Regions from separate parts of the Salinivibrio sp. IB282 genome, predicted to be linked through region 1. Evidence: predicted binding sites of a transcription regulator. Region 1 holds the regulator's gene; the other holds the start of a gene.
The links. Region 1 encodes CRP, which controls carbon source genes, mostly activating them, when cyclic AMP is high. Its sites were predicted from a motif close to TGTGANNNNNNTCACA; they were not measured.

Region 1 (9,067 bases):
GAGCAATGCTCGCCCGCGCTTCAGGCGATTGTTGAGAAGCTGGTGGCACAAGTTGATGCGTCGTCACTCACAGGCAGTGACTTTCTCCATCAGGGTCGCTTGTGGGATCTTGACTGGGCAACCTATCAAACACTTGCCGAAGAGAGTGAATATGCGTCTTGGGTGGCGGCACACGGTTATGGTGCCAACCATTTTACCGTGAGTGTGAATCAGCTGAATGCGCATGATGATTGCCTCTCGGTGAATAACCAATTGCGCGACAATGGCTTTGCGATTAACGAGTCAGGCGGGGAAGTCAAAGGTGACGCGTCGGTGTATCTGGAGCAATCCTCCACCATGGCGGATCGCGTGCCAGTTGCTTTTTCTGATGACACGCAAACCATCCCGGGTGGTTTTTATGAGTTTGCTAAGCGTTATGTTCTGCCCAATGGTGAGCTTTACCAAGGTTTTGTGGCTGCCTCGGCAGACAAAATCTTTGAAAGCACCCATTAGTGCGCCACACATCGCTTAATCGACATCATAGGGAAAAGGGAGCGTATGCTATGCTCCCTTTTTTATCGTCTATTCAGCCTCGATATCGAGCCAATACGTGTCTGGAATCGCTTGTGTTTCGTTGCTTAAATGCGGGTTATCGACCCGGATCACGGTGCGTTCATCAATGTTGGCTTTTTCAAACGTTTCTTTGACCAGCGGAGCGTTGTTGAAAAACTCAATAAATGATCCGTCTTGGTATGCCGCTTCAAAAGCACCATTCAACATGTCGGCGACGTCAGCATGTTGCGGAGACACAAACAGGAACATCGGGAAGCGATAGATCAGCATCAGGTGCGGGTCAACTAACAGATTACCGTATTGTGGCCGCTCGGCTAATTCACTAAAAGGCTCAATCAAGGCACGCGGGAAGAGATCAGCACGACCTGTATCAACCACTTTGAAAATATTTTCAAAGCTCGATATTTCGCGTACGCGAAATCCCGCTGAGTTGAGCACCTTGACGTCGGCCCAGCCCTGTCCCTGAATCATGGTAAGAGACTGCAAATCACCCGCGCTACTTATCTGAGCGAGTTGGGGCTCTGTGGTTTGGTTGGTAATAAACAGGCGATGGCCGAGTAGACCACGAAACACGGGATAGCGAATGGGGATCAGTTCAGATTCCAGCGTGCGGTCGGCACCCAGCCAGTCGATAGTGAGCTTGCCTTGCTTGAGCATTTCCACCTTACGAGACTGAGAGCCAATTTGGCCGTCAAAAGCTTGCAAGGTGACAGGCTCTCCTGATTTTTCGGCAAGAAACTCAATCAGCTCAATGGCATAGAGATCAAGCGCCGACCCAGCGCGTGGCTCGGGGTGCACAATTGTGGTATTGGACACGGCATGGGCTGAAAGCACAGAGAGCGCCAAGGCGGTGAGAGAAACCATGAGTTTTTTCATAAACGATACCTTGTTAGTTTTATGTTAACCATATCGTTTTGAGTGTAGAAGTTATCCAGACGCTTGCCAGAAAGCGGAGATAAAAAAACCGACGCCAGGGCGTCGGTTGGTGATACAGAGAGCGGCGCAATTAGCGTGTGCCGTATACCACGATGGTTTTACCGTGTGCGGAAATGAGGTTTTGCTCTTCCAGCATTTTGAGGATACGTCCCACGGTTTCACGCGAACAGCCGACGATTTGGCCAATTTCCTGACGAGTGATCTTAATTTGCATACCGTCAGGGTGTGTCATGGCATCCGGCTGTTTAGCCAAGTTCAACAAGGTTTGCGCGATGCGGCCTGTGACGTCCAGGAAGGCGAGATCCCCGACCTTTTGGCTCGTTACCTGCAAACGACGCGCCATTTGTGAAGACAGGCGCATTAAGATGTCAGGATTCACTTGAATGAGCTGGCGGAACTTCTTAAATGAAATCTCTGCCACTTCACACGGTGATTTAGCGCGCACCCAAGCAGTGCGCTCTTGGTCTTCTTCGAAAAGTCCGAGCTCACCAATGAAGTCACCTTGGTTAAGGTAAGACAGGATCATTTCCTTGCCTTCTTCATCTTTGATCAGTACGGCCACAGACCCTTTCACGATGTAATACAAGGTCTCCGCCTTCTCACCTGCATGGATAAGCGTGCTTTTAGACGGATACTTATGAATATGACAATGTGAAAGGAACCACTCGAGTGTAGGGTCTGTTTGAGGTTTTCCTGGAACCATATAACTTATTTCCTCTGCATGTGTTGCCCGGCAACAACGTCCTATCTTTGTCTGAGGGGTAACCCATCAGATCATTGCACAGAATACGAAGTCTGAACGCGGGCTACAAGCTCACTGTATGTTAACAAGAGTGTATCTTTTTTTGTTGGTGATTTCTTGATTTTGATCTAGGCCAACCGCCTAAAAATCTGGCAAAAACGTGGCTAAGATCACGGCTTGAGAAGTAATACATCATGGATGCGCTACGCCTTAGCCAATCTTGCCTTTTTCTATCAATTGTTGGATCAATGGACGGATGATCAATTCCATCGCAAAGCCCATTTTTCCTCCCGGTACCACTAAGGTGTTATGCCGTGACATAAACGACCCGGTGATCATTTGCAACAGATAAGGGAAGTCGACGTTTTTCATTCCACGAAAGCGGATCACCACAAAACTTTCATCCAAAGACGGGATACCTTTGGCATTTAATGGGTTTGAGGTATCTACCGTCGGCACGCGTTGAAAGTTGATATGGGTGCGAGAAAACTGCGGGGTGATGTAGTGCAGGTAATCATCCATTGAGCGCACAATCGAGTCGGTCACCGCCTCACGAGAGTGGCCTCTATCGCGCGTATCGCGGACAAATTTTTGAATCCACTCTAGGTTGACGATCGGCACCATTCCAATCAAGAGATCGACATGCTGTGCAACATTGACATCACCATCGACCACTCCGCCGTGCAGTCCCTCGTAAAACAATACATTGGTATTGTCGGCTAAGTCTTGCCATGGCGTGAAGGTGCCAGGCATTTGGTTATAGGGCACCGCTTCATCAAAGGTATGTAAATAGCGGCGATATTTCCCGGTGCCTTGCTCACCATACTCACGGAAAAACTGCTCTAGCCGCGGGAAATCGTTGGCCGTGGGGCCAAAGTAGCTGATATGTTTGCCTTGTTCACGTGCTTTACGGATCTCGACGTCCATTTCAGGACGGGTAAAGCGATGAAAGCTATCCCCTTCTAGCCAGGCCGCTTTGATGTTCATCATCTGGAACATCTTTCGGAAGGCTTCCGAGGTGGTGGTGGTACCGGCTCCTGATGAGCCGGTGACCGCAATAATAGGATGTTTAGCCGACATGACGCGCCCTGTCATTCAGTCTGAATTTGTATCGCGATACGGCGTGTACTGCGATGCTAAGAGCCGAGTGCTGTTTTACGACGAATATCCACTGTCTCGTGCAACTCGGAATATACAATCACGGCGTCCCCGGATTGCAATTGTTGGCGAACATCATCCACTTTTTGTGCAAAGCTGACTTCTTGCTCACCATAATCGGTTCCTTCCCGTAACACAAAGTGCTCGATTAACGCTGTCAGCGTCTCGTCAGGAATCGACTGCCATGGAACCATCATACTACATCACCTTTTAGTGATCTCAGGATGGCATCCTCGGATGCCTGATGTGAATGTTGTGAATTAGCTCGCATTTTACCCGATCATACCAGTCAATGCAGTGGTTCTCTTTGCTTCCTTTGACGGTGCTAACGCGCCGACTTACTCAGTGACTCATGCGGCAAATAAGCGGCGAGCCAGCCAGGCACCGCTTGCTCAAGCCAAAACTGAGGTTGGCGCCAACTACCGGCGACAAAGCCAACATGGCCGCCATGCTCAGTGAGTTGATAGTCAATGTTCGCGGGTAATGGGGAGGTTGGGATCACCGCGTCGGTCATAAAAGGATCGTCTTTGGCATGAATGATGGCCAACGGTGTCTTAATGGTATTAAGCACGGAAAGGCCGCTACAGGCGTGATAATAATGGTGCGCATCGTCAAAGCCATGAAGCGGGGCAGTCACGGTTTGGTCAAACTCGAACAAGGTTTTTATCGTCGGGCGCTCCCCCGCGTGCCATCGGCCCACTTGCTGATGACGTGTGAGTTTTTCCGCTAGGGTTTGGCGCATCGAGCGCAACAAATAGGCTTGATAAATACGGGAAAAGCCTTGTTGGATACGCATCGAGCAAGCGGCAAGGTCAAGTGGCGGCGACACGGCGCAACCACAGGCCACGATGGGATCATCGTGATAGTCCGCCAGGTAACGCACCAGCATGTTCCCCCCCAAAGAGACCCCGACTGCGCCAATTTGACTCTTTGGATAGGTTTGACGTAAATGGGTGAAGAAGGCACGCGCGTCCTGGGTTTCTCCCGAGTGATAGGTTCGCGCGGCACGATTAAGGCGGCCACTGCAGCTGCGAAAGTGCATCACCACGCCGCACCAACCTTGGCGTTGGAAGGCCGCGAGCAAGCCGTTGGCATAGGGGCTGTCGAAACTGCCTGCTAAGCCATGGAATAAAACAACAATCGGCTGTCCAGGCTGCGGCTGATGTGTCCATGCCAGATCGACAAAATCGCCATCAGGCAGATCAAATTGCTGCCAGCGAGGGGTGAAAAGCGGGGCTCGACGCAAAAAGCGAGGCAACAAGGTTTGTAAGTGCGCGTTCCGCGCGCTGGGAATGGGTTTAAACGGTGTCATCATGGTTGCTTCCCTCTTCCTCGGCGGGCGTCACCTTCAGTGATGTATATAGGTTGCGTGCTGATGGTGACAGCTGACGGCAATAGTAGGCGAGAGGAGAGGCGGTGTCCGTGAGCCAGGTTTGACGATTGAGGGCATCGACTAAATCTTGCTGTTGGAATTTTTCTAAACTGAGCTCAAAGTTGAGCATTTTTTTGTACTGCCCACTGCCGACCCGCGGCTTCAACTCTCGCCGAAGGTGACGATAGGCAATAAGCAAATGCTCAGAGCGGCTTAACGCATGCTTCAGTTGTGTGAGGCTCTCGGGCGCAAGCCCATAGCCGTGTTGTTCAATCCAGGCGAGTAACAAGGCAAGATTCACGTTGCCTTGGTGCTCGTCTTGCAGCCTGAGGCAAGCTTGCTTTACCTCGGGCTTGCCATAATGATGTAAACAAAACTGCCACAGGTCGGCGGGATTCGCCATCCCAGGGGTTAGTCCTGATTGAATGTCGCCTCCAGGGCTTCCAGCTCTTCTTGTCGCTCCATCCATTCTTGTTCCACCTCTTCGAGCGTCGATTTAGCATCCGCTTGACGTTGCAATTGCGCCGTGAGCCGCGCCTTATTATCACTGTGGTAAATCTCGGGGTCCGCCAACTGATTTTCTGCGTCAGAGATAATGGCAGAGAGTTGTTCTATCTGTGTGTCGAGATTGTCAATTTTTTTCCGCAAAGGCGCGGTTTGCTTACGTAACTCGGCATCGCGGCGTTTTTGTGCTTTACGATCCACCTGTGTTTGTTGCGGCGCCGTTTTCTCCGCGGCCGCTTGTTTTTTGCTCTCAGCGCGATCAGCGCGCTGTTGATCGGTCAGCCAACGGTGATAATCGTTCAAGTCTCCATCAAAGGGTAGCACTGCGCCATTGTCGACCAAATACAAGTCATCGGTGGTGGCGCGCAGCAAGAAGCGATCGTGACTGACAATCACCATCGCACCCTCGTAAGACTGCAAGGCGAGTGTCAGCGCTTGGCGCATATCCAAGTCCAGATGGTTGGTTGGCTCATCGAGTAACAGTAAGTTCGGTTTTTGCCATACCAATAAGGCGAGCACCAAGCGGGCTTTTTCGCCTCCAGAGAAGGGCCCGATGGGCTCGAGCGCCTTGTCGCCTTGAAAGCCAAACCGGCCGAGAAAATCACGTAAGGTTTGCTCAGCGGTGGTGGGGGCTAACCGGTTTAGGTGCTGAAGTGGCGTATCGTCGATGCGCAACGTATCGAGTTGGTGTTGGGCAAAGTAGCCAATTTTCACCCCTTGTGAATAGGTTAATTCACCGGCCATGGCGGGTAAGCTGCCCGCGAGGAGTTTAATCAGGGTCGACTTACCCGCCCCATTGCGCCCCAGCAAGCCAATGCGTGCCCCCGGTACCAGGTTAAGGCGAATGTTTTCAATAATAGGTGTCTTATCATAACCCGCCGCCACTTTGTCCATCATTAAAATGGGGGTGGGTAAGGCGTCCGGCGTGAAGAAGGTAAAACTAAACGGGTTATCGTATTGCGCGGGCAATACCTTCTCCATCCGCTCAAGGGCTTTGATCCGGCTTTGCGCTTGGCGGGCCTTGGTGGCTTTGTAACGAAAGCGATCGATATACGATTGCATGTGGGCAATTTGCTTTTGTTGCTTTTCGTACTGCGCCTGTTGTTGGGCCAATTTTTGCGCGCGCATTTGCTCAAAGTCGGAATAATTACCCGTGTATTCATTGAGCTGTTGATGCTCGATGTGAATGATGCGATTGACAACAGGATCCAAGAAATCCCGGTCGTGAGAGATCAACACCAAGGTACCTGGATATTGCTGTAGCCATTTTTCTAGCCACATGACCGCATCGAGATCTAGGTGGTTAGTGGGTTCATCGAGCAACAATAGATCAGAGCGACATAATAGCGCTTGTGCTAAGTTCAGCCGCATTCGCCAGCCACCTGAGAACTGGGTGAGTGACCAGTGGATTTGTGGTTGGCTAAAGCCCAAACCATCTAATAAGCTGGCCGCACGCGCTTCAATGGTATAACCACCAATGGCATCCAATTTATCGTGTAACATCGCCACCGCGTTACCGTCATCACGGGCTTCGGCGTCGCGTAGGGCTTGCTGTAGCGCGCGGTATTCGCTGTCGCCATCAATCACGTACTCGAGCGCGCTTTTGTCGAGCGCGGGGGTTTCTTGCGCCACCCATGCTACCTGCCACTGACTCGGGTAGTCACAATGGCCGGCATCCAACGATAATTGATGGCGCAGCAAGGCAAACAGACTCGATTTGCCACAGCCATTTTTGCCCACCAGACCGACTTTGTCGCCCGGTGAGATAGTGGCAGAAGTGTGGTCAAGCAGGGGCTTACCCCCTCGAAGCAGTTGAATATCGGAGAAGCGAATCATGATTTCTCAGTCTGTCTCGGGTTGATGGGTGCGCATTGTCGCGCGGTCGTTATACCAGCTTGATACCGGGATTGCCAAATTCTACCGCGTCATCCCACTGGTCAGACACAGACGGGGCATGTTTGTGTGTTAAAGTTAAAAACACGGAATAAATGAACAGATTGCGTTCTGACCATAATCATAAGACAAGGAAGCCTATGCCCCGAGATAAGGCTGAAAGCCCCTCTCTTCCCAAGGTACTGGTGATTTTTGCTCACCCCGACCCCGATGAATCCGTTGCCAATCGTCGTTTAATTGAGGCCATTACGCCGCTGGCCCATGTCAGCGTGCACGATATTTACGCCGCCTACCCGGATTTTGTGGTGGACGTCCATCATGAGCGCGCGTTGGTCACTGACGCCGATGTGTTGGTCTTTCAGCATCCACTGCAAATGTATTCCTGTCCGGCGCTGTTGAAAGAGTGGATAGATGTGGTGCTCGGGAAAGGGTTTGCACATGGGCAAGGCGGGGATGCGTTGGCCGGTAAAACCTGCCGCTTTGTGGTGACCACCGGGGGAGCGGCCGAAGCGTTTAGTCAACAAGGTTACAACAAATATTCGATGGCCGAGCTACTGCAGCCTTTTGAGTTAACCGCCTCATTATGTCGGATGGATTGGATCCCACCGTTGGTCTTGCACTGGGCGCGCCGCGTTGGCGATGCCGATCGCGAAGCGTTTGCTGAGATTTATGCCGATTGGCTCGCTGACCCATTGGCGCACCAAGGAGGCGAGGATGGATAACAACCTCTTATCGGTGGCCTTTGTTTTTTTATTGGCGGCGGTGATTGCGGTTCCTCTTGCCCAGCGCTTGGGTATGGGCTCGGTGCTTGGCTATTTGCTGGCAGGCATAGTGATCGGGCCCTGGGGGCTGGGCCTGGTCCGTGATGTGGATGCGATTCTCCATTTTGCCGAATTTGGCGTGGTGCTGCTGCTTTTTCTGATTGGCTTGGAGCTTAACCCTAAAAAGCTATTGAAAATGTGGCGCCCTATTATCGGCCTTGGTGGTAGCCAAGTGGTGCTGACCGGGATCGTGATAGGGTCATTAAGTATCTTCGCTGGGCTCACGTTGCCACAAGGCGTGGTGATCGGGGCGGGGCTGGCGCTTTCTTCTACCGCGATTGCGATGAAAATCATCGAAGACCAACGTTTAATGCGCAGCGAAACCGGACAATCTGGATTTGCCGTTTTATTATTTCAAGATATCGCCGTGATCCCGATACTGGCTGTGATCCCAGCGTTGGCCGGTGGCAGTGCTGGCAGTTGGCTCGACGTATTATGGATGTTTGTCGGCATTGGTATTTTGCTGGTGGGCGGTCATTTCCTTCTGCGTCCGCTGTTTCGTTTAGTGGCCATGAGCGGCGTCACCGAGCTATTTACAGTGACCTCGCTGGCCTTGGTGATCGGGATTGCCCTGGCGATGCAAGCGTTAGGCCTATCGATGGCGCTGGGGGCGTTTCTTGCGGGCGTATTGCTTGCGGAAAGTGAATACCGTCATGAATTAGAAACCGCGATTGAGCCTTTTAAAGGTTTGTTGCTTGGGCTGTTCTTTATTGCAGTGGGAATGACCGTTGATCTCGGTCTATTGCTCGACTACCCACTGGCCATACTGGGAGCGGTCGCGGCGTTGATCTTGGTGAAGACCTTGCTGCTTTATGGCTTGGCGCGTGCCTTTGGGGTGGTGCCAAAAGCGCGCAGTCAAATGGCGGTATTACTCAGCCAAGGGGGAGAGTTTGCGTTTGTTATTTTCAATGCAGCGCGTAGCCAGGGCTTACTTGACCAAGAGTTAAACGCGTTTTTGTTGGTGGTGGTGAGCTTGTCGATGATGACCACGCCTTTAATGCTGACGCTTCAACAACGCTGGTTTGCTCGCACGTTTAATGAGCCTGAAGAAGCGCCACCACAAGGGCAGTTTGAGCAGGCCGATGCGCG
Region 2 (5,111 bases), on a different contig from region 1:
CATCAAATTGATAAAATAGGACGTAGCCAATGCGTCCCCCGAGCACGACCCCCAAAAAGCCAGCAAAAAGCAGATCACTGACCTCTTCTTTACTCCAACCGCTATTCGGTTTGGCCGCCCGATGATTCGCAAGCCATAAGGCGAACACAAAGCCAAGCAAATACATTAAGCCGTACCAGCGCACGGCTAACGGACCCAGTTCAACTAAGATGGGGTCGATTGATGGAAAGATGATGTAGCCTTCGGCCATGAATGGGATCCTTTATTTCAACAACATGCTGACGCCGACGATAACAAGAAAGACGGCAAAAATACGTTTTATTTGTGCTGTGGGTAGCCTCACCGCCAGTTGAGCACCGACCCGTGTCATCAACACCGACGTTGACACGACGCCAAGTAACGCAGGCAAATACAAATATCCGACACTGAGCGCGGGCAAGGGTTCCGTTTGACGCCAGCCCAACCACACAAAACTCATCATGCCACCCAGCGCCAACACCGCGCCCCCCGCCGAGGCACTGCCGATGGCTTGGTGCATACTGACGCCGCGCCAATGCAGGTATGGGACAGTAAAAGAGCCGCCCCCAATGCCCGCTAAGCTGGAGAGTGTCCCGATCAGTGTGCCCGCAAAGGACAACCGCCACCAATGCGGTAAAGGGCGCGCGCGATAGGGACGCCGATTGAGCAACATTTGTAGCGCCATGGCAAGCACTATCACGCCAAACAGGCGAGGCAACCAGTCGTGTGGTAGCCGATCCGCCAGCCCAGCCCCCAGGATGCCGCCCAGCATCATACCAGGGACGAGCGCTTTAACCGCTTCAAGGTGAACATTCCCCAGACGAAAATGGCGCCACGCAGAGGCGCTTGAGGTCAGTACAATGGTGGCAAGTGAGGTGGCGAGCGCGATAGGCATCACCACAGTAGGGGCAATACCGAACACGGGAAGCAAGAAGGTCAGGGCGGGCACCACGACTAAGCCCCCACCAATACCCAGCAGGCCAGATAAGGTCCCCACACAGGCCCCTAGCAACATACACACCACAAACAGCAGCACGGTTAGGCTGGTGATCATCGCATTTGTCCGATTTTGACCAACGCCTCTAACCCTTGCGCAGCGAGAAAGGCCTCAGTAGCGGCGCGGATTTCGCTTGGGTGATCCAGCGTCAACATCTGATTGGCCTGCATGACCAAGCGCTCATGGGGTAAGCGGCTTAGCAAGTATTTAATTTTGGCCACATTGCGGGTGTTCATACTCAGTTGGTGGTACCCCAAGCCCACCAATAGTGAGGCCCCCACTGGATCGCCGGCTAGCTCACCACACACACTGACAGGTAATTGATGACGCGTTCCCACCGCGGCAATCGACGCTAATGCGTGTAATACCGAGGGATGCAAAGCATCAAAAATATCAGCCACGCGCGCATTGTTGCGATCAACCGCTAATAGATATTGAGTGAGATCATTGGTGCCGACCGAGAGAAAATCCACATCTCGGGCAATGCTATCAAGCAGATATAAAATAGAAGGCACCTCAACCATGATCCCCAATAAAGGAATGTTGAGACTCTGCCCGGCGTGCTGGGCCTCTTGGCTGACCTCTTGATAAGCTCGGCTAATGAGCGCTTTTGCCTCCAGTAGCTCGTTACGTCCCGAGATCATGGGTAACAATAGCTTTAAATTATTGAGGCCGATACTGGCACGTAACATCGCACGTACCTGAATTAAAAAGATATCTGGATGATCGAGGGTAAAGCGGATCCCCCGCCAGCCTAAAAACGGATTGTCCTCTTCAACACTTAAATACGGTAATGGTTTATCGCCGCCAATATCCAAGGTGCGCATCACCACAGGTTTATCGGGATAACTGGCAAGAATCGCACGGTATTGTTTGACCTGCTCGTCTTCAGAGGGAAAACGGCGCTGCATTAGAAACGGGACTTCCGTACGAAAGAGCCCAACCCCATCAACCCCTTGATTGATCGCAATTTGGCTATCCGCGCTTAAGCCGGCATTCAAATGCACTTCAACACGTGTGCCATCCTGAGTTTGTCCCGGGGCCGCCAGTGCGGTCTCAAAGGTAGATTGCAGGCTCGCTTCTTCTTGCACCAGGTGCTGATATTCGTTGATCAATGCCTCAGCGGGCTCGATCATCAACATCCCTTTGTGGCCATCGAGGATCACGGTTTTTTGATGAAGCTTGGCGGGAGAAAAGCTGACGCCCATTACCGCCGGGATCCCCAACGCACGTGCCAAGATAGCCGCGTGTGAGTTCGCCGCCCCTTCTTCGGCGACCACACCCGTCAGTAATGCGCGGGGAATTGACGCTAACATGCCCGCCGTTAACTCTCGCGCCAACAGCACAATGGGCGTCGAAACCGGTGGTGGACTCCCCGCCGGTGCGATTAAAAAGTAAAGCAGCCGCTGTCCTAACTCTTTCACATCGCCGGCACGGGCTTTTAGGTAAGGATCATCCATCGCGGCGAAACGGGCAGAAAAGGCTTCAACCGTTTGTCTTACCGCCCATGTGGCGGCATCCCCCTGCTGGATCCGCACCGTCATATCTTCACGCAGCATAGGATCGTTAAGCAGATGAACAAACAAATCAAAAATCGCCAGCGCGTCTTTTTGTAGCTCTTTATCAAAGCGTTTACGCAGACGACGAAACTCGGTACTGGCATCGTCAATCGCCGCATCCAGTCTATCGAGTTCAACTTGTGTATCTAGGTGGCAAGCGGGCGCCACCTCTTCAAGCCGCGGTTGAGAGTCATCACACCAAGCTTGTGCGATGCCAATGCCCGGCGACGCAGGCATTCCCTCCAGTAACACCGGTGACGGGGCTCCCTGCCAGCCACCTTGCGCATCYGCATGGGCAAACACCACCGCCAGCTGTGCGGCTAAGGTCACGAGAAAGGACTCTTCGCTCTCATCAAACTGGCGGGGTTGGTGTTGCTGCACCACCAGCACACCCAACACCTTTTTGCGATAAATGATGGGCGTGCCAAGAAAGGATTGAAACGCATCCTCGCCGGTAGAGGGGAAAGGTTTGAACGCAGGATGCTCACGCGCATACGCCAAATTTAAAGGCTCAGCGCGCTCACCTACCACACCGACCAACCCCTCGCCAAATGCCATCGACACTTGTGCACAAGGGTCGAGGCCTTGTGTTGCCATCAGCTCGAACTGTTGGTGTTCGGCATTGGCAAGATAAACGGAGCAGCACTCGGTACGCATCGCCACGCAAGTTTGTTGCACTAAAGTGTGTAACGCCTGCTCAAGATCTGAAGACGCCGCTACACTTTGCACAATATGTCGTAACTGCGTGAGCACCCGATTTCTCCTCTACACTTATCCTCGCTTATGTCGACGTCGAGGTTTGCGTTCTTTAAACGGCATCGCAAGTGGCGCAAACTCTTTCATCGCGCGCCGATACACCTCGCGCTTAAACGCCACCACTTGCCGCACTGGATACCAATAACTCACCCAGCGCCAACCATCAAATTCAGGCGTGCCTCCGCGCGAGACATTGACGCGTGACTCGTCACATTCAAGTTTTAGCAAAAACCACTTCTGCTTTTGCCCAATACACACGGGCTTAGAATCCCAGCGCACCAAGCGTTTGGGTAACTTATAGCGCAGCCAATGTCGACTGGTCCCTAAGATGCGTACATCTTTCTTGGTCAGACCTACCTCTTCGTACAACTCCCGGTACATCGCTTGTTCAGGGCTTTCCCCTTCATCGATGCCACCTTGTGGAAACTGCCACGAATGCTGACCATATCGACGAGCCCAGAGAACTTGACCGTGGCCGTTACAAATTACTATCCCCACATTGGGACGATAGCCATCGCCATCAATCACTGGACGACCTCAATGGTAAATCTCTACTGAACCTGATTTTTTCACAAAAAGCGGTAAAGGGTAAACAAACATTGTGGATTGAGCGTTGTTTTTGCGCACTCGTCGTCATCTGAGGATAACTTAACCCCTAACAGGAAGTTATAAACATAGCAATGAGAGTTTGCGCACATTTATTCACGCTTTCTGTGGATAGATTTGTGAAGAAGCCAAGAAAAAGTGTACTTATCGAACGATTCAGGATCTTGCAATGGTGTTTAAAATAACCAAATCAAGATAAAAAATATTAAAAATCATTAATTTAAAACAAAACCGAAACAACAAGATCCTTTTCGGGATCGAATGATCATCAAATAAACACAGATCGCTCAAAGATCCACCAACAAGAAAATTATCCACACCGATAGCGCAAAAAAGCGCCAAGTTCGCCATTTTTCCCATTTTTACCGCGATTTATGTACTGTATATTTGATCATGAGAGTGAGCTATCCCATCAATCATCCCTCCTCTGTGGATAACCAGAGGAGAAAGAGTAGGATCATCGAAATGGGATCCACTTGCAGCCGATACGGCAGTTCTTGATAATGCACGCTCATCCGTTAACGAGCAGGATCCCAACACAGTGACACCGCCCCCCGCATCCGAGCAGATATTGATGGAACGCGCGCTTGCCCTTGCTGGTTTGACCCTTGGCGAAGTCAGCGAGACACTGTCGATCCCTTGTCCAGCGTCACTCACACGGGAGAAAGGCTGGATTGGCATGCTACTCGAAACCTGCTTGGGTGCCAACGCGGGCAGCAAACCCGAACAAGACTTCGCACACTTAGGTATTGAGCTAAAAACCATTCCCGTTAACCGTGAGGGAAAACCACTGGAAACCACCTTTGTGTGTGTGGCGCCACTCACTGGGATCGCGGGGATACGCTGGGAAAATAGTCATGTGCGGCAAAAGCTATCACGGGTTTTGTGGGTGCCGGTTGAAGGCGAACGCGATATACCGGTATCACAGCGCTGCATTGGCACGCCATTATTATGGTCTCCTAGCCAAGAGGAAGAAGCGCAACTGCGCGCCGATTGGGAAGAGTTAATGGATTGGGTGGCTCTCGGTCGCGTGACGGAAATCACCGCCCGCCAAGGTGAGTCGCTCCAACTACGGCCCAAAGCGGCCAACGGTAAAGCCCTGACCGACGCTTTCGGGCCCAGTGGTGAGCCGATCCGTGCCTTGCCGCGCGGCTTCTATTTACGCACCCAGTTTA

Region 2: the regulator CRP is predicted to act here: its motif matches at 4,012-4,027, upstream of rppH (RNA pyrophosphohydrolase).

The regions. Positions count from the first base shown of each region.
Region 1 is NZ_MUET01000043.1:5,638-14,704, reverse strand. Features, by position in the region: gene BZG14_RS09975 (DUF1338 domain-containing protein) at 1-492, shown strand, start outside; gene BZG14_RS09970 (hypothetical protein) at 562-1,428, opposite strand; gene crp (cAMP-activated global transcriptional regulator CRP) at 1,559-2,191, opposite strand; gene BZG14_RS09960 (phosphoribulokinase) at 2,441-3,310, opposite strand; gene BZG14_RS09955 (YheU family protein) at 3,367-3,585, opposite strand; gene BZG14_RS09950 (hydrolase) at 3,714-4,703, opposite strand; gene BZG14_RS09945 (TIGR02444 family protein) at 4,687-5,163, opposite strand; gene BZG14_RS09940 (ABC transporter ATP-binding protein) at 5,172-7,100, opposite strand; gene kefG (glutathione-regulated potassium-efflux system ancillary protein KefG) at 7,298-7,879, shown strand; gene kefB (glutathione-regulated potassium-efflux system protein KefB) at 7,872-9,067, shown strand, end outside.
Region 2 is NZ_MUET01000018.1:40,309-45,419, forward strand. Features, by position in the region: gene lgt (prolipoprotein diacylglyceryl transferase) at 1-250, opposite strand, end outside; gene BZG14_RS05855 (sulfite exporter TauE/SafE family protein) at 263-1,069, opposite strand; gene ptsP (phosphoenolpyruvate--protein phosphotransferase) at 1,069-3,327, opposite strand; gene rppH (RNA pyrophosphohydrolase) at 3,346-3,858, opposite strand; gene mutH (DNA mismatch repair endonuclease MutH) at 4,478-5,111, shown strand, end outside.